2 regions of the Stenotrophomonas sp. 57 genome follow, and region 1 is predicted to be linked to the other one. Evidence: predicted binding sites of a transcription regulator. Region 1 holds the regulator's gene; the other holds the start of a gene.
What was found. Region 1 encodes FliA, which starts transcription of late flagellar genes. Its sites were predicted from a motif close to TAAAGTTTNNCNNNCNNNGGCCGATAA; they were not measured.

Region 1 (9,818 bases):
GGTTGGTTTCGATGTTGCGCGGGTTCTCGCCCTGGGCGATCGAGATCAGGCCTTCGATGACCATCTCGCGGTCGCGGGTGTTGTGCGAGATCACACTCTTGAGCTTTGCAGCGATCGGCAGGAACAGCAGGTTGGCCGAGGCGATGCCGTAGATGGTGGCGGTGAACGCGGCAGCGATGCCGTGGCCCAGCTTGCTCGGGTCGGCCAGGTTCTTCATGACCGCGATCAGGCCGAGCACGGCGCCGATGATGCCCAGCGTGGGCGCGTAGATGCCCATCGCCTCGAAGACCTTGGCGCCGGCCTGGTCCTGGTGTTCCTGGCTGCCCAGTTCGATTTCCAGCATGTGCCGCATCGATTCGGGTTCGACGCCGTCCACCAGCAGCTGCAGGCCCTTGCGCAGGAACGGGTCCTGCTGCGCTTCCACCTGCGATTCCAGGCCCAGCAGGCCCTGGCGGCGGGCGATGTTGCTCCACTCGACGATCTGCTGGATCAGTTCGCGGCGATCGCTGTGCGGCGGGCGCACGACCCAGCGCACGATCTTGAACGCATGCTTGAACACGGCCGGCGAGGTGTGCAGCAGGATCGCGGCCACGGTACCGACGATGACGATCACAAACGCCGCAGGCGACCACAGCGACGCCAGGCCGGCGCCCTTGAGGATGCTGCCACCGACCAGCGAGGCCAGGGCGAGAAAGAGTCCAATGAGGCTGAGTCTATCCATGGTTCCGGTATCGGCTTGTATGAATGGGACTTGAGACACCGGGAGAATCTGGTGCAACGGAGTTCACAGTTTTCCGCGTCGCCGGGCATGGCCCGGCGCAACCACGACGGGGGTCATCTCAACCCGTCCACGTCCAGGATCAGCGCCATGCGACCATCGCCGATCAAGGTTGCACCGGCATAACCGCGCAGGCCGCGCAGAGCCTTCGGCAGGGGCTTGATGACCACTTCCTCGCGTCCGCGCACCTGGTCCACGACCAGGCCGAAGCGTGCTTCGCCGGCCTGCAGCACCACGATGGTCAGCAGGGTCGAGGCGGCCGGCGTCACATCCAGCCACTGACGCAGATCGACCAGCGGCAGGGTGTGCGAGCGGCGATCAAGCACGGCGCGGCCATCGAACCATCCCAGCGAGGTCCGGGGCGCGTGCAGCACCTCCATCACGCGGGCCAGCGGCAGCGCATAGACGTCCTCGCCGGCCTGCACCAGCAGGGTCGGCAGGATCGCCAGGGTCAGCGGCACGCGGATCAGGAAGCGGCTGCCACGACCCAGTTCCGACTGGATCTGGATCTGGCCGCTCAGTTCGCGGATGCGCGACTGCACCACGTCCATGCCGACGCCACGGCCGGAAATATCGGTGACCTGCTGCTTGGTCGAGAAGCCGGGCAGGAACACCAGGTGCAGGCACTCCTCGCTGCTCAGGCGGGCGGCGGCTTCCGGGTCGATCAGGCCCTTCTCGCGCGCCTTGGCGCGCAGCTTTTCCGGGTCGATGCCGGCGCCATCGTCCTGCACCTCGATACTGACGTAGTCACCTTCCTGCTGGGCGGACAGGCGCACGTGGCCCATCCGTGGCTTGCCCTGGGCCTCGCGCAGCTCGGGCATTTCCACGCCGTGGTCGATGGCGTTGCGGACCAGGTGCACCAGCGGATCGGCCAGCGCTTCGACCAGGTTGCGGTCCAGCTCGGTCTCGGCGCCGATCAGCTCCAGGTCCACTTCCTTCTTGAGCGAGCGGGCGACATCGCGGGCGACCTTGGGAAAGCGCGAGAACACCTTGCCGACCGGCTGCATGCGGGTGCGCATCACCGCCGACTGCAGGCGGGCAGTGGCAATGTCCAGCGTCGATACAGCGCGGTCCAGCTCCTCATCGCGCAGGCGTGCGCGCAGGGTCTTCAGGCGGTTGCGTGACAGCACCAGTTCGCCGATCAGGTTGACGATCGCATCCAGGCGCTTGGTATCCACGCGCACGGTGTGCTCGGCTTCGGCCAGCGGTTTGGCGGCGGGCTTGGCTGCCGGAGCGGCGGCCGCTGGGCGAGGCGCCGGCGGGGCAGCGACCGGCTTGCTGCCGGGCGCGGCGCCACCATGCAGCTGGTCGAGCAGGGCTTCGAACTCGTCTTCGCTGATCAATCCATCGTCGGCCTTCTTCGCCGGTGCGACCGCAGTCGGCGCGTTGCCGCCGTGCAGCTGGTCGAGCAGGGCCTCGAATTCGTCTTCGGTGATCAGGTCGCCGCCAGCGGCAGCCGGTGCGGCGGCGCTCGGGGCTGCGGTACCGCCACCGTGCATGTCGAACTGGGCGATCAGCTCCGGCGGGGCGTAGCCCGGTTCGGTGCCCGACGACACCGCGTCGAGCATTGACTGCAGGTAGTCCAGCGATTGCTGGGCGGCGTCGAAGTGATGGGCCTGCAGCACGGCCTGCCCGGCGCGCGCGATCCCCAGTGCTTCTTCGGCGGCGTGACACAGCTCGACCATGGCGGTGACGCCTAGGAAGCCGGCGCCGCCCTTGAGCGTGTGGTAGCCGCGGAACACCGCGTTGAGCTGCTCGCTGTCCTGCGGCGCCTGCTCCAGCGACACCAGCTGTTCGCCCAGGCGGTCCAGGATTTCCTGTGCCTCGATGATGAAATCGGCAGTGATGTCGTCGGATACCGCGCTCATGGTTACAGCCCCAGATCCGACAACAGGTCGTCGGCGTCGTTCTGCGAGACCGCGTGGCGGTCCAGTCCCTTCAATGCCGGCCCGGCCAGTTCCGGGTCGGTGCGATGCTGTTCCGGCGGCAGGCCGAGTGCGCCGAAACCTTCGTGTACGCGGCGCACGATGCCGACCACGCGCCGGATGATCTGTCCGGTCAGGTCCTGGTAGCTCTGGGTCAGGGCGATTTCGGTGAGGTTGTGGCGGATGCGCTCGAGCTGCGCGTCCTGGCCGGGCTGCAGGCCTTCGGCGCGCAGCTGTTCGGTCAGGCTGCGGCATTCCTCGGCCAGGTCCAGGGTGCGGTGGGTGGCCTGTTCGGTCATCGCCACCACGTGGTCCAGGCGTGCGCAGGCGTCGTCCAGTTCACCGGCTTCGCTCGGCACGGTCGGCAGTTCACCCAGCGCTTGACCCAGCTCGCGGGCCAGCCGCGAAAGGCCGCTCATCATCGGCTGCGTGCGCAGCGCGACCAGTCCGTCGATGCGTTGCCGCCAAGCGGCTTCGTCACCGGACTCCAGCGCGTCCAGGGCTTCCTGCAGGCGCAGGGCGAGGGCGTTCCTGTCGACCGTGGTATCCATCAGGCGCTGGCCGCCAGGCGTTCGAAGATCTTGCCCAGCTTCTCTTCCAGCGTCTGCGCGGTGAACGGCTTGATGATGTAGCCGTTGACGCCGCTCTGTGCCGCTTCGATGATCTGCTCGCGCTTGGCTTCGGCGGTGACCATCAGCACAGGCAGCGTTTTCAGCTTGGCGTCGGCGCGGATCGCCTTCAGCAGCTCGATGCCGGTCATCACCGGCATGTTCCAGTCGGTGACCACGAAATCGAACGGCTGGCTCTGCAGCAACGACAGCGCGGCATGCCCGTCCTCGGCTTCGGCGGTGTTGGTGAAGCCCAGATCGCCCAGCAGGTTCTTGACGATGCGACGCATGGTCGAAAAGTCGTCGACGATCAGGATGCGCATGTTCTTGTTCAAAGCAGAGTTCCTTTGTTGTTCATTCCGGGCGGCCGGGGGCAGCCGCCTCGGGGATGTTCATTCTTCAAGGCCGGCGTCGACCGCCTCGAATATCTTCAGTCGGCCCCGCAGGCGCAGTACCGCCTGGCCGTGGATCTGGCAGACCCGCGATTCGCTCACGCCGAGCACTGCGCCGATCTCCTTCAGGTTCAGCTCCTGCTCGTAGTACAGCGAGAGCACCAGCTGTTCGCGCTCGGGCAGGTGGCCGATGGCCTTGCCCAGCTCGCGGCCGAATTCGCCGCGCTCCAGCACCTGCTGTGGGGTCGGGCCGCCCTGGGCGACGGTGTCCAGCTCGCCCTGGTCCTCGATGCGCGATTCCAGGCTCAGCACCTGGCCGCGTGCGGCGTCTTCCATCAACCGCAGGTACTCTGGCAACGGCATCTCCATCGCCGCGGCCACTTCGGTGGCGCTGGCGGCACGGCCGCTGCTCTGTTCGAGGCGGCGGATGGTGGCGGCGGCGTCACGCGCACGGCGGTGCACCGAACGCGGCACCCAGTCGCCGCGGCGGATCTCGTCGATCATCGAGCCACGGATGCGGATCGAGGCATAGGTCTCGAACGAGGCGCCCTGGTCGGCGTCATAGCTGCGCGAGGCTTCGATCAGGCCCATCATGCCGGCCTGGATCAGGTCGTCCACTTCGACGCTGGCCGGCAACCGCGCAGCCAGGTGGTGGGCGATGCGCCGCACCAGATCCGAGTGCTGGGCGATGACCTCGTTGGCTGCCGAGCGCTGGACCTCCCGGTACTGGGCTGCGCCTTTCATGCGGCCACCCCGCGCTGCTTGAGGATGCGCTCGAGGAAGAACTCGACGCCGCCACGCGGCTCGGTCGGCGCCTGCCAGCGGGCGGTGCGGCGGGCAATCTCGGTGATCGCCAGCGCGGCCGGGCTGGACGGATAAGCCTTCACCACCGGCTGCTGGCGCTGCACCGACAGGCGCAGCCAGTCATCCTGCGGCACGCAGCCCAGGTAGTTCAGCGAGACATCGGCAAGGAACTTCTCGCAGACGCGGGTCAGCTTCTCGTACAGCACGCGGCCTTCGTTGGGATCGCGCACCATGTTGGCCACCACCTGGATGCGGTCCACGCCGCGCTCGCGTGACAGCACCTTGATCAGTGCGTAGGCATCGGTGATCGAAGCCGGTTCGTCACAGACCACCACCACGGTGTCCTGCGCGGCCTGGCAGAAGGTCAGCACGCCGTCGGTGATGCCGGCGGCGGTGTCGACCACCATGATGTCCAGCTCGCGTTCCAGTTCGGAGAACACGTTGACCAGGCCGACATGCTCGGCCGGGGCCAGCTCGGCCATGTGCCGGCGGCCGGACGCGGCCGGGACCACCAGCACGCCATTCGGGCCTTCGACGATGACGTCGTCCAGCGAGCAGCGGCCGGCGACCAGGTCGGCCAGCGTAAAGGTGGGGTTCAGTCCCAGGATCACGTCGATGTTGGCCAGGCCAAGGTCGGCGTCCAGCAGCAGCGTGCGCTTGCCCATGCCGGCCAGTGCCACGGCCAGGTTGGCCGAGACATTGGTCTTGCCCACGCCGCCCTTGCCGCCGGTCACGGCAATGGTGCGCACAGGGCCGAGCGGCTCGCTGCGGGTGGCCGACAGCGGGAAGGTCTTGGTCAGCTTGGCGTACTCACGCGACGGCATGGTTCAACTCCGGGTTGCAGGGCATATCGGCCGCTCGGCGCAAATCTTCAAGGCGAAGTACAAGATTGGCTGCACTGGCCCGGTGCAGGTCGTCCGGAACGTCCTGGCCATCGGTCACCCAGGTGATCGGCAGGGCATGGTCCACGGCCACCGACAGGGCGTTGCCGAAGCGGCCGGTCTCGTCCAGCTTGCTCAGTACCAGGCCCTGCAGGTTGGCGGCGCCGAAGCGGCGGACCACCTCGTCCATGTCGCCGAAGCTGGTGTTGGCCGGCAGCACCAGCAGGGTGCGGACCTGGCGGGCGGCGCGCAGCCACTGCAGCTGGGCGGCCAGTGCGCGGTCGCGCGGGCCCAGCCCGGCGGTGTCGATCAGCACCAGCTTGTAGTCCTTCAGGCGTTCCAGCAGCTGGTCCAGGTCGGTGCCGCTGTTGGCCTCGTGCACGGCGATGCCGAGCTGGCGGCCGTAGCCGTACAGCTGCTCGCGGGCGCCGATGCGGGTGGTGTCGGTGGTCACCAGGGCCACGTCACGCGGCGCGTGCTTCTCGGCGAAGCGCGAGGCCAGCTTGGCGATGGTGGTGGTCTTGCCGGCGCCGGTCGGGCCGACCAGGGCAATCACGCCGCCTTCCTCCAGCGGGTCGACGGGGGCGATCGGCAGCTTGCGCGAGATCAGCCCCAGCATCAGGCCACGGCCACGGTGGGCTTCGGTCTCCAGCGGGATCTGCATGGCCACGTCGCGGGCCAGGCCGGCGTCGAAACCGTACTCGTCCATCAGATCCAGCGCGGTGGCGCGCACCGGGCAGCCACGCAGGCGCTCGTCGGTGAAGCGGTTCATCTCGCGCTCGATCACCTGGCGCATGCCGGCCACTTCCTGGCGCAGCTGGCGGATCTCGGCGTCGTCCTGGGCGACCACGGTCAGCACCGGGGCCGGGGCGAGGGTAGGCTCCGGCGAGGTTTCGATGACGGCGTCGGCCACTGCCGGTTCGCTGGCGGCGATCTCCGGCTGTGCTTCGGTCGGAGCCGCGCCCGGCAGTGGCGGCGGCTGCACGGCGGGGGCCGCGCTTTCGTGATGCATCTCGTGCGGCGGGTCGATCTGGAAGCGGGCACGGTTGGCTGGCGCGCTGGCGGCCGGTGCCGGTGCCGGTGCAACGATGGCCTCGGCGAACGGGGCGAAGATCTGTTCCGGCAGCGCCGGTTCGTTGACGGCAGCTCGGGCCAGGGTCGCGGCGAAGCCGGTGCTGCCGCGGGTCGGCACGATCTCGTCGGCGCTGTCCAGGGTGCGGCCGGTGGCACCGACCGCGGCGCGGGCGAGGGCGGCCACGGCAGAGGTGGTCGCGGCAACCGGTTCCGGAGCGGGGGTGTTGCTGCGACGGCGGGTGACTGCGGCAATGACGGCATCGGCGGCGGTGCGCGGCTTGGGGGCCGGCGGCGGTGCGACATCACGGCGCGAGGCTTCCAGCGCACGCTGCACGGCGCTCTCGTCGTAGTTGGCGGCGGCGACGATCTCGATGCCTTCCTCGATCCGGCGGTTGGACAGGATCACGGCGTCAGGACCATGTTCCTTGCGCACCAGGTTCATGGCCGAGCGCATGTCGGCGGCGACGAATCGTTTGATTTTCATGCTGTGGTCACGGGACGAAGACGGCGGGGTGGCGGTAGGAGAACTCGGGTGGTCGGTGGTCTGCACGGTGCGGGTTCCCCTTGGTGTCTGTCTGTTGCGTTGGTTCGAAAGTGGTGTCTGTTTTCTGGCGCATCGGAGGGCGGCGTCAGCTGATCGTTCCGACCAGCTTCAGGCGCTTGTCCTCCGGCACCTCGCTGTAGGCCAGGACCGACAGCGACGGAACGCTGTGGCGGACCAGGCGGGCCAGCGCGGCGCGCACCGGGCCAGGTACCAGCACGACCGCGGGCTCGTTGCGGGCTTCCTGCTTGCTGACACATTCGGCCAGGCTCTGGTGCAGTCGCTCAGCGAGTCCGGGTTCCAGCGCGGCGCCGTTGCCCTGCGTGGACTCCTGCAAGACACGTTCCAATTGCGGGTTGAGGGTGAACACCGGCAGCTCCGCCGACATTCCGGCGATCTCCTGCACGATGAAGCGGCCCAGTGCGGTGCGCACGGCGGCGGTCAGCACGGCCGGGTCCTGGCTGTTGGGCGCGTGTTCGACCAGTGCCTCGGCGATCTTGCGCAGCTGGCGGATCGGAATGCGCTCGACCAGCAGGTTCTGCAGCACGCGCACCACCGCCGACAGCGGCAGCGCCTTCGGCGTCAGATCTTCGACGAGCTTGGGCGCGCTCTTGGCCAGGTTGGCCAGCAGGTGCTGCACTTCCTCGTGTCCGAGCAGTTCCGGCGCGTGCTCGCGGATCAGGTGCGAGAGGTGGGTGGCGACCACGGTGGCCGGGTCGACCACGGTGTAGCCCAGCGTTTCGGCCTGGGCGCGCTGGTGCGGCTGGATCCAGGTGGCGTCCAGTCCAAACGCAGGGTCCTTGCCGGCGATGCCTTCCAGTGCGCCGAGTGCACTGCCGGGATCCAGCGCCAGCTCGCGATCCGGATGGATTTCGGCGGTGGCCACCGGCACGCCGTGCACCAGCACGCGGTAACCATTGGCCGGCAACTCCAGGTTGTCGCGGATGTGTACCGAGGGAATCAGGAAGCCAACGTCCTGGGTCAGCTTGCGGCGCACGCCCTTGATGCGCGCCATCAGTTCACCGCCCTGGTTGCTGTCCACCAGCGGGATCAGCCGGTAGCCGACCTCAAGGCCCAGTGGATCGACCGGGCGCAGCTCGTCCCAGCTCAGTTCGGCGGTCGGTGCCGGCGCGGCGGGGCGGCCCAGCGCATTGAGCGCGGCGGCGTCATTGCCTCCCGCTGCCGGATCGGTGGCGGCGGTCTTGCCCTTGCGGTAGACCTTCCAGGCGATGAAGCCGAGGATCGCGGCCAGCGTCAGGAAAGCGACGTTGGGCATGCCCGGCACCAGGCCAACGACGCCGATGATGCCGGCGGTGATCGCCAGCGCACGGTACTGGCCGAACACCTGGCCGGTCATGGCCTGGGCCATGTCCTGGGAACGCGAGGCCCGGGTGACCAGCATCGCCACCGCGCTGGACACCAGCAGTGCCGGCAGCTGCGCCACCAGGCCGTCACCGATGGAGAGCAGGGTGTAGGTGGCAGCGGCATCGCCGAACGGCATGCCATGCTGCAGCACGCCCACGGCCAGGCCGCCGAGCATGTTGATGAACAGGATCAGGATGCCGGCGATGGCGTCGCCGCGGATGAACTTGCTGGCACCGTCCATTGCACCGTAGAAGTCGGCTTCCTCGCGGACTTCTTCACGGCGCAGCTTGGCTTCTTCACGCGTCAGCAAACCGGCGTTGAGGTCGGCGTCGATCGCCATCTGCTTGCCGGGCATGGCGTCCAGGATGAAGCGCGCGGTCACTTCCGAAACCCGGCCGGCGCCCTTGGTGATGACCACGAAGTTGATGATGGTCAGGATTGCGAACACCACGATGCCGACCGCGTAGTTGCCGCCGATCACGAATTCGCCGAACGCGGCGATGACCTTGCCCGCGGCGTCGTGGCCGTTCTGGCCGTTCAGCAGGATGACGCGGGTGGAGGCCACGTTCAGCGCCAGCCGCAGCATGGTGGTGATCAGCAGCACGATCGGGAAGATGGTGAAGTCCAGCGGGCGCTTCACGTAGACCACCGCCAGCAGCACCATCAGCGAGATGGCGATGTTGAAGGTGAACAACGCGTCGAGCACGGGTGCGGCCAGCGGCACCACGACCATGGCCAGCAGGGCCAGCACGATCAGCGGCGCGCCAAGGCCCTGGCGGATCATTTCCAGGGCGCGGCGGGTATTGAATCCGGTCGAGGGCTGGGCGCTCACGGGCGGCCTCCCTTGCCGAATTCATCCACCTGGATGTGCGGGGCGTCCGGCATCGGGCCAGTGCGCCAGGCACGCAGCTGGTAGACGTAGGACAGGACCTGGGCAACGGCCGAATACAGTCTCACGGGGATTTCCTTTCCGAGTTGGCCTTCCCGATACAAGGCGCGTGCCAAAGGCGGGGCGGAGACGATGGCAACCTTGTTGCCGTCGGCCACTTCACGGATGCGCAGGGCGGTCTCGTCCACGCCCAGCGCGACCACGGTGGGGGCGTTCATGGCGCCGCCTTCGTACTTCAGGGCCACCGCGTAGTGGGTGGGGTTGACCACCACCACGTCGGCGGTGGGTACCGCCTCCATCATCCGGCGGTTGGCCATCTGCTGCTGCAGCTGGCGGATGCGGCCCTTCACCTCGGGGCTGCCCTCGCTTTCCTTCATTTCCCGGCGCAGCTCTTCACGGGTCATCTTCAGCTTGCGCATCCAGTTCCAGCGCTGGTACGGCGCGTCGATGGCGGCCAGCATCAGCATCGCACCGGCGGTGGCCAGCAGCAGGCGCAGGGTGAAGCCGAGGCCGTCGGTGATGGCGGTCTCCAGCGGGTGGTGGATCAGCCCGCGCAGGGTG
Region 2 (9,818 bases), 550 kb from region 1:
TCTTCCGGACGCTCTCGATCTACGCGCTGGGATACTTCCTGCTGGCGCTCTACATCAATACCTACCAGCCGCAGATACCTGACGGCAGCTGGGCGGACCTGCTGATCAGTGCACTGTTCGTGCTGCTGGCGGTCATGGCAGGCAGTCGCCGCCGCCGCCCGCCAGTGGCAGTATCCCGCAGCCTGCGGCGCATCGTCGATGCCGGCGTACCACTCATGCTGCCCTTGCTGCTGATGATGGTGGCGCTGCTGGTCGCCCGCCTGCAACCGGGCCTGGCCATGGCCGGATTCATCGGCGCCATGCTCGCCTACGCGCTGCGCAGCGTGCTGAGCCAGGTCGAGGTCCAGCGCCAGCGCGATGAACTGGAAACACTGGCACGACGTGATCCCCTCACCGGGCTGGGCAACCGGCGCAGCTTCGATGAGTCGCTGGGTGCCGCCCACCGCCGCGCGCGCCGCCAGGGGCAGGGCCTGGCCGTGCTGATGATCGACATCGACCACTTCAAGCGGCTCAACGACACCTACGGGCACCCGGAAGGTGACCGCCGCCTGCGTGCCGTCGCCGGCATCCTCGATGGCTGTCTGCAGCGAGGAGATGACCTGCTGGCCCGCTACGGGGGCGAGGAGTTCATCGCGGCCCTGCCATCGCCCGAGGCGATGCACGCGCTGCATCTGGGAGAACGCCTGCGTGCTGCGGTCGAAAGCGCTGCACTACCCGCTGCCGAGGGCCATGTGACCATCAGCGTGGGCGTGGCCTGGCAGGCCGCCAGTGATCCGTACGAGCCGGGTGACCTGGTCGACCGTGCCGACCAGGCCCTGTACCGCGCCAAGCATGCCGGGCGAAACCGCGTGCATCTTGCCCCGGCCCTGCAGGCCCGGGACGCACCCGCTGCCCCGCGCGCCTAGACCACCCGCAGGGTTGCGCCGCCATGCGGATGCCCTGCCCCGTCCTGGACACGGAAACCGGCCACGGTCTGCAGCAGCTGTGCCGACTGCTCCTCCATGCTGCGCGCTGCTGCCGACGCCTCTTCGACCAGGGCAGCATTCTGCTGGGTGCCCTGGTCGATCAGGTCGACCGCCTGGTTCATCTGCTGGATGTCGTCGCTCTGCTGCTGCGAGGCGGTGCTGATCTCGGTCATCAGGTCGCTGACCCGGCGGACATTGGTCACGATCTCGTCCATGGTGCGGCCGGCGCTCTCGACCTGGGCGGTGCCGGCCCCGACGTTGGCCACCGACTCATCGATCAGCTGCTTGATCTCCTTCGCTGCGCTGGCCGAGCGCTGCGACAGCTCGCGGATCTCGGTGGCGACCACGGCAAATCCACGCCCATGCTCGCCGGCGCGTGCGGCTTCCACCGCTGCGTTCAGTGCGAGGATGTTGGTCTGGAACGCGATGCCGTCGATTACCCCGATGATGTCGACGATGCGCCGCGAGGAGGCATTGATCACCGCCATCGTCTCGACCACCTCATGCACCACGCTACCGCCGCGCGCAGCGACGTCAGCGGCACCGCCGGCCAGCTGGCTGGCCTGGCGCGCGTTGGTGGCAGTGCGCTGCACGGTCTCGGCCAGCCCCTTCATCGATACCGCGGTTTCCTCCAGCGAGGCCGCCTGCTGCTCGGTGCGCTGCGACAGGTCACTGTTGCCCTGTGCGATCTCGGTCGCCCCCACCGCAATGGTGTCGGCAGCCAACTTGATCTGACCAATGATCGCTGCCATCGCCTCGACCAGCGCATTCACGCCTTCGCACAGCTCGGCGATCGCGCCCTGCTTGTCGGCCGTGGCAACGCGGCGGGTCAGGTCGCCCTGCTTGGCCGCGGCCACGACTTCGCGGGTCTGCGCCACGGCGCGCTGCATCGCCTGGTTTTCATGCACCTGCGCGGTGATGTCGGTGGCGTACTTGACGACCTTGAACGGCTTGCCGTTGAGGTCGAGGATGGGGTTGTAGGACGCCTGGATCCAGACCTCGCGGCCGCCCTTGCCCAGGCGCCGATACTGCCCGGCGTCGTATTCGCCGCGGCCAAGCTTTTCCCAGAACCGGCGGTACTCATCACTGCCACGATGGCCAGGCTCGACGAACAGCGAGTGGTGCTGTCCGCGCACCTCGTCGAGGCTGTAACCGGTGGTGGCGAGGAAATTGTCGTTGGCCGACAGAATGCGCCCGTCCATGCTGAACTCGATCACCGCCTGCGACTTGCCGATCGCCGCCAGCTGCCCGGCCGAATCAGCCGCCTGCAACTTCTGCGCGGTGATGTCGGTAGCGAACTTGACCACTTTGTATGGCCGCCCCTGGCGGTCCAGCACCGGGTTGTACGAGGCCTGTATCCAGATCTCGCGCTGGCCCTTGCCGAAGCGGCGATACTGCCCGGCGTCGTACTCGCCACGCCCCAGCCGCGCCCAGAAATCGCGGTATTCGACGCTGCGCGCCTGCTCCGGATCGACGAAAAGGGAATGGTGCTTTCCCTGGATCTCCTCCAGCCGATAGCCCACCGCCTGCAGGAAATTGTCATTGGCCTGCAGGATGGTGCCGTCGAGCGCGAATTCGATGACAGCCTGCACCCGATGCAGCGCCGCAACCTGGGCCTCAAGTTCGGAGCGATCGTTCGCTGCCGGCATGGCGCTGGCGCGGTGCTGCGGGGCGAGGACGCCCAGCAGCGCGCGCCACGGCGACCAACGGGTATGCAGCTCGGCTGGCGCCTGCGCGCCTGCCGTGAAGCCTGGAATGAGCATTGTCTGATCCTCGGTGTCCGACAAAGGGTTGCGACCCGACGGGCGGGATGCCCGGCGGCAACTTCAGTTGCTAAGGACTACAGGTACCGGCAGGCACCCCTCGAGCGGCTGGCAAGAACATCTGGTGCGGGTGCGATCGGCATCTGGGAGCGGCGGAACACACAGCGCGGGCCGCCCATCGGGGGCAGCCTGGGGTCCTGCAGCGGGCGACTGGAGCGGGATCCAGAGGGGATATCGGCGATGCCGGCGGCGGCTTTAGCGGAATTCCGCGACTTCCGTCTCAACTTCCGCCGACGCTGCGGTGTACTTCACGGCGTACTCACGCGCTGCGGAAGCGGGTGCAGTTCGAGCCGGTGATGTCTGCATGACCCACGGGAGATACCCCGCCACGTGAAAATGGCGACGTGCAGCCATCTGCAGGAGGTACATCGACAAGGAGATCACATGTTCGTTCGGTTGGACGGCCTCATCCTCCTTGGCCTGTGCAGCACTTGCGCGTTTGCCACCGATGCCGGCTATCGCCCCGCCTTCCAGCCAGACCAGTGAAGGGGCCACCCGCCGGGCGCCCTAACGAAGTTCTGGTCCTCGGCACGCCCCATCTTTCCGGGCTGCCGAAGACCTTCACGCCGGACATTCTGCAGCCGCTGCTCGAGGCCCTGCTTCGGCGGTGGTGCAATGGCTGCGCCTGCCCAAGGACGAACGTCGCACCGCCGACAGCCTGACACCGGAACTGGTGCCGTTCCTCGACAAGCGCACGGCCAAGCGTTACGAGGTGGGCATGATCGCCGGCGTGCTCGCCACGCCTAGACCTGGAGCGCTTACGGTCGGTCGATGACCTCACCGGCGACGCTCCCATCCCGGAAGCACAGAAAAATGCCTGCAGCGCGGCCCTGCAAGCAGCCTGGGACAACCCGGCAAGTGCGGCGCGCTTCACCGCGGACGAGCCGATGAAGGCCAACCTAAGCAAACCCGATGACCTGCTTGCGCTCCATCGCACGACGTGCTGGGCCAGCACCCGGGTAGCCGCATGCTGACCATCGTCGGTGCCTCGCACAGGGGCTACTACGAGGCCTACCTCAACCAGATGCACGATGTGCACCTGGTCAACGCGGACGCAGTATTGCGGCGACGGGGATAGGTGCCGGCCACGCGCCGGCACTATCCTGCAGGGCCCGATCTGCAGGTGCCGGACATGCTGAAAGTGATCGCCGAGGATTTCATCCGTCCCGATGCCGTGGACACCGTGCTGCCGCTGTATCGTGAGCTGGTCGCGTGCACGCAGCGCGAGCCGCTCTGCCTCGGCTATGAACTGTTCGTGGACCAGAAGGATCCGGGTCATTTCATCTTCATCGAACGGTGGCCGGACCGCGCGGCGCTCGACCTGCACTGCGCCAGCGAACATTTCCAGCGCCTTGTGCCCCGGATCAACGCCTTCCAGCGTGCACCGTGCCGGTTCCTGCTGATGGATGCCGCGCCGCTGTAGTGCCCGCATCGATGCCACCACGATTGCGGTGGCCACCTCGCCACAGCAGCACGCTGGCCGCCACCGTGCAGGCCAGCGTCAATAGCAGCGACGCCACCACGCCGCCGTGCAGCAGCGGCAGCATCGCCTGGGCAAGCCGGTCGTCGCGCAATTGTTCCAGACGCAGGCCACTGGCCAGTGCCAGGCACCAGCCCACCATGGCCGGCGCGTAGGCGGCAACGGCATTCCGATTCCAGGTGATCATCCTGCGTTCTCGCTTCCAGATGGGGTTGCGGCGATTGTTCCGCCCCGCCCTCTCACAGGCTGAGACCGCCTGCCGCTGCTACTGCGACCAGCCACCACCGAGCGCGGCCATGAGGGCCGCGCTGGCCTGCAACTGCCGGCTCTGGATGTCCTGCAGACCGAGCTGAGCCTGGCGTGCATCGGTCTGCGCACTGACCACGTCCAGATAGCTGATCGCGCCGCTGGTATAGCGATCATGTGCGATCTGCTCGGCACGCCGCGCGGCGGCCACCGCATCCTGCTCGTGGCCGCGCTGGGCGTCGAGCTGGCGCAGCAGGGTCAATTGGTCTTCCACCTGGCGGATCGCAGCGAGCACGGTGGCGCGGTACTGTGCCGACGCTGCGTCGAACTCCGCATAAGCCTCGGCCTTGGCTGCCTTGCGCCGGCCGCCATCAAACACCGGCAGCGCCGCTAATGGGCCCAGGGCCCAATAGCGGTTGCCTGCGTCGAGCAGCGCGCTGCCACCCGAGGTCTGCCCCCCCAGCAGGCCGCTCACGCTGAGCTGCGGAAACCACGCTGCACGCGCCACGCCGATACCTGCGTTGGCGGCGAACACCCGGCGTTCGGCGGCGGCGATGTCCGGCCGTCGCCGCAGCAGGCTGCTGGGCAGATCGGCCGGCACCGATGGCAGCGACGGCAGGCCCGCATCGGCGACGGCGAAGCCGCTGGCGGGCGCACCGACCAGCTCGGCGATGGCATGCCGCAGCAGCGCGCAGCGTCCGTCGAGCGCGTCCAGGTCGGCCTGCGCGCTGGCCAGCTGGTGCCGCGCGCGGGACACGTCCAGTTCCGAAGCGATCTCGCCGCGGAAGCGGTCCTCGGTCAACGTCAACGCTTGCCGGTAATCCTCGATGCTGCCACGCAGGGTCGCCTGCTGTGCCTGGGCACCGCGCAGCTGCAGATAGAGCCCGGCCAACTGCTGCGACAGGCTCAGCCGTGCGGCAGCCAGATCATCGCCACTGGCCTCGGCGCGCGCCTTGCCCGCGGCAGCAGCGTTGCGCAGGCGCCCCCACAGATCGAGGTCGAACGACAACGAGAACGTCGCGGTGTTGCTGTCATAGATCGCCGGCTGGGTGGCACTGCGCAGGGGCTTGTCATCGGATTGGCGCTGACGCACCGGGCCGGTGCTGAAGCCGATCTGCGGCAAGCGTGCCGCCGCTACCTCACCGGCGGCCGCGCGCGCCGCATCGTAGTGCGCCACGGCCAATGCCAGGCTCGGGCTGGCGGCGATCAACCGCTGCTGCAACTGGTTCAGTACCGGATCCTGGAAGGCGCGCCACCACGCCTGAGGCAAGGGCGCTGGGGTTGCTGCCTCCGCGTGCTCATAGCGGGCGGGCATCGCCACCACCGGCGTCTGGTAAGTCGGCGCCAGCGAGCAGCCCCCCAGCAGCAGGCCGATCACCGCCAGTGTCGCTGTGCGCTCAACTGCGGACATGCGTAGGCTCCGCGTTGCCAGCGACCACGCGCACATGATCGCCCTCGCGCAACGCGTCCGGCGGATTGGGAATGACCCTGTCGCCCGCTTTCAGGCCACGATCCACCCGCAGGGTGCTGCCGAGGTCACTGGCGATGTGGATGTCCCGCAGGTGCACGATGTCGTTGGCATCGACCACCGCCACCTGCGTGCCCTTGGCACGGAAGATCAACACGTCCGCTGGCACGCTCACACCCGCCCCCCCGCCCTGCAGCGGCAACGTCACTTCCGCATAGCTGCCGGGCAACAATGCGCCGTCGGTATTGTCGACCACGAACTGCGCGAGCAACGTACCCGAGCTGCGATCGATCGCGCTGGAATCGCCCTGCAACGTGGCAGTGAAGTGGCGCGCGTCCTGCCCCGGCACCTGCAGCGTGGCCTGCAGGCCAGGGCGGATGCTGGCCGCGCTGTTCTGCGGCACCGGCACCATCAGGCGCAAGCGCCGGGTATCGGCAATGTTGAACAGTTCGCGACCGCTGTCATCGGCGCGGATCAGCTGGCCGACGTCGGTCTGCCGCGAGGTGACCGTACCGTCGAAGGGCGCGCGCAACGTACGGTAGCGCCCCAGTTCCTGCAGCCGTGCATAGTCGGCCTGCGCCGCTTCCACGGTGGCCTGCGCGGCCACCGCATTGGCCTGCTTCTCGTCGGCCTCCTGGCGCGACACCGAGTGACTGCCCAGCATGCCCTGCCAGCGCTCGGCGCTGACCTTGGCCAACGCTGCATCGGCCTGCACCTGCAGCAGATGCGCGTGAGCCTGGGCGATCTGTTGGTCCAGCTCTGGGCTGTCGATCACCGCCAATACCTGCCCGGCCTTCACTGGCTGGCCGATGTCGGCACTCCAGGACTTCAGGTAGCCGCCCACGCGGGCATGGATCGGCGCTTCGGTCCAGGCACTCAGATGCGCCGGCAAGGTCAAGGTACCGGCAGCGCCCTGCTCTCCAGCAGTGACCACCTGCACCGAAGGAACCGCTTGGCGTTCGGTCCAGTCGACCACCGCGTGCGCCTGCTGTGCGCGCAGGGCCAGACCGGCGGCCACCAGCGCCAGCGCCACCGCAGCGGCCAGGACCAGGGGACGGCGCAGCGAACGCTGCGGCAGCAAAGACTCAGACATGCAGGGCTTCTCCGGCAGGAGCAGTACGGGTTTTACGGGAATGGGCCAGCGCGAACACCACAGGCACAAAGATCAGCGTGGCGCAGGTCGCCAGCAGCAGACCACCAATCACCGCGCGACCCAGCGGCGCGTTCTGCTCGGTGGACAGCGCGGTCGGCAACATGCCGAGGATCATCGCCAACGCGGTCATGCACACGGGTCGGAACCGGGTGAACCCGGCTTCCAGCGCGGCTTTGGGGGCATCTCCGTGTTCGGCCAGGCGCTCGCGGCAGAAGCTGACCACCAGGATCGAATTGGCGGTGGCCACGCCCATGCACAGGATGGCGCCGGTCAGCGCCGGCACCGACAGCGTGGTGTGGGTCAGGAACAGCATCCAGACCACACCGGCCAGCCCGGCCGGCAACGCGGTGATGATCACGAACGGGTCGGTCCAGGACTGGAAGTTGATGACGATCAGCAGGTAGATCAGCACGATCGCCGCCAGCAGGCCGTAGCCGAGGCCGGTGAACGCCACATGCAGCGCGTCGATCTGCCCGTGCAGGCCGACCTCGGTGCCGCGCGGACGCTGGCCCGCCATACCGTCGATGACCTTCTGCACGTCCGCCGCCACCGCGCCCAGGTCGCGGCCCTGCACGCTGGCAAACAGATCCAGCGTGGGCTGCACGTTGTAGTGGGTGACCACCGCGGAACTGGAGCCGCGCTGGATGTCAGCCAGGCCGCCCAGCACCTGCGGCGTGCCGCTGCTGCCGGTCACCGGCAGCGCCTGCAGTGCGGCCAGGCTGTCCATGCGGTATTGCGGCGTGGCCGCCACGACGCTGTAGGAAATGCCATTCTTCGGGCTCAGCCAGAAGGTCGGTGCAACCTGGCCGCTGCCGGCCAGCGACGCCACCATGCTATTGGTGACATCGCGCTCGGTGATACCCAGGCCATTGGCGCGCAGGCGGTCGACATCCACCTTCAGGGTCGGATAACCATCAGGCTGCTGCAGGCGCAGGTCGACCAGGCCCGGCACGTGGCGCAGGCGACGCTGCAGCTCCTGCGCATAGGCGCGGTTGCCGGCGGCGTCCGGTCCGGCGATGCGGATATCCAGCGGCGCCGGTGAACCGAAGTTGAGGATCTGGCTGCTTGTGTCGGCCGGCAGGAAGGCGAAGGTGGCGCCCGGGAATGCGGCCGCCAGCACCTCGCGCAGGCGCTTCTCATACTCGGCCGCATCGCCGTGCCCCGGCTTCAGCGAGACCTGGATGTCGCCGTCCTGCGGGCCGATGGTGCCGCTGGCGCTGTAGGCCATGTTGATGCCGGTCATCGGCAGGCCGAGGTTATCGACGACGGCATCGATCTCGTGCGGCGGGATCTCCTGGCGGATGCGTGCCTCGATGCGATCGAAGGCCGCAGCGGTTTCCTCGATGCGCGTGCCCAGCGGCAGGCGCACGTGCAGCGACAACGCGCTGGCCTCGGTGGCCGGGAAGAAGTCCTGGCCCAGCGTCGGCAACAGCGCAAAGGACAGCAGCACGCAGGCCATGAAGCCGACCAGGAAACGTCCGCGATGGGCCAGCGCCAGGCCGAGCAGCGCGTGGTAGCGGTCGCGGGTTGCGGAGAAACCGGCCTCGAAGCGCTGCTGCCAGCGCACCAGCGTAGCGGTAATGCGTGCGCGGCGCGGCTGAGGATGATCGCCCTCATGATGGTTGAGAAAGGCATCTTCGGGATGATGCCCGGTGCCCCGCTCCACACGATGCGGCTTCAACAGATACAGCGCCATGGTCGGCACCAGCGTGCGCGAGAGCACGAACGAACTGGCCATGGCGAAGATCACCGCCAGCGCCATCGGCCGGAAAAGATAACCGGCAATGCCATCAAGCAGGAACATTGGTACGAACACGATGCAGATGCACAGCAACGACACGAACGCCGGGCCGACGATCTGCGCGGCACCATCGAGGATCGCCTCGCGTACGCCCTTGCCCTGCTCCAGGTGCCAGTTGACGTTCTCGATGGTGACGGTGGCATCGTCGACCAGGATGCCCACCGCCAGTGCCAGGCCGCCGAGGGTCATCACATTGAGCGTCTGCCCTGCAGCCGACAGCAGCGCGATGGCCGAGAGCACCGCCAGCGGAATCGACGCTGCGATGATCACCGTCGAGCGCCAGCTGCCGAGGAACACCAGAATCATCACGCTGGTCAGCAGCGCGGCGATGATGCCCTCGCGGGCCACGCTGCTGATCGATTCGCGCACGAAGGTGGAGGCATCGCCGAGCAGCGAGATCTTCAGCGACGGCGGCAGCGTCTCGCCGATCTGCGGCAGCATGCTGCGGATGCGGCTGACCAGGGTCAGCGTGGAGGCATCGCCGTTCTTCAGCGCGGCCATCAACACCGAATGACCGCCATTGACGCGCACGATGTTGGTCTGCGGCGGTGAACCATCGCGGACGTGGGCGACCTGGCCGATGGTGACCACCGCGCCATTGACGGTACGGATCGGCAGGTCGTTGAGGGCTTCAATCTCGCTGGGGCTGTTGTTGAGCAGCACCGTGAATTCGTTGCTGCCCAGCTTGGCGGTACCGACCGGGGTGATCTGGTTCTGTGCGGCCAGCGCATTGCCGACGTCCTGCGCGGACAGGCCCTTGGCCGCCATTGCCTGCGGATCAAGGTCGAGGGTGATCTGGCGCTGCTTGCCACCGTAGGGGGCGGGAATGGCCAGGCCCGGGATCGAGGTCAGTGGCGGCCGCACGGTGTTCTGCGCCAGATC

Region 2: a site for FliA is predicted at 2,960-2,986, ahead of QP512_RS12330 (methyl-accepting chemotaxis protein). Genes of this name have one in related genera too.

Annotation. Positions count from the first base shown of each region.
Region 1 is NZ_CP127407.1:2,099,264-2,109,081, forward strand. It holds gene QP512_RS09630 (flagellar motor protein) at 1-721, opposite strand, end outside; gene QP512_RS09635 (chemotaxis protein CheA) at 835-2,646, opposite strand; gene QP512_RS09640 (protein phosphatase CheZ) at 2,649-3,254, opposite strand; gene cheY (chemotaxis response regulator CheY) at 3,254-3,646, opposite strand; gene QP512_RS09650 (RNA polymerase sigma factor FliA) at 3,704-4,447, opposite strand; gene QP512_RS09655 (P-loop NTPase) at 4,444-5,331, opposite strand; gene flhF (flagellar biosynthesis protein FlhF) at 5,318-6,946, opposite strand; gene flhA (flagellar biosynthesis protein FlhA) at 7,092-9,152, opposite strand; gene flhB (flagellar biosynthesis protein FlhB) at 9,197-9,818, opposite strand, start outside.
Region 2 is NZ_CP127407.1:2,651,616-2,661,433, forward strand. It holds gene QP512_RS12325 (GGDEF domain-containing protein) at 1-905, shown strand, start outside; gene QP512_RS12330 (methyl-accepting chemotaxis protein) at 902-2,728, opposite strand; partial or broken gene QP512_RS12335 (hypothetical protein) at 3,173-3,866, shown strand; gene QP512_RS12340 (putative quinol monooxygenase) at 3,921-4,211, shown strand; gene QP512_RS12345 (hypothetical protein) at 4,153-4,455, opposite strand; gene QP512_RS12350 (efflux transporter outer membrane subunit) at 4,534-5,925, opposite strand; gene QP512_RS12355 (efflux RND transporter periplasmic adaptor subunit) at 5,912-7,075, opposite strand; gene QP512_RS12360 (efflux RND transporter permease subunit) at 7,068-9,818, opposite strand, start outside.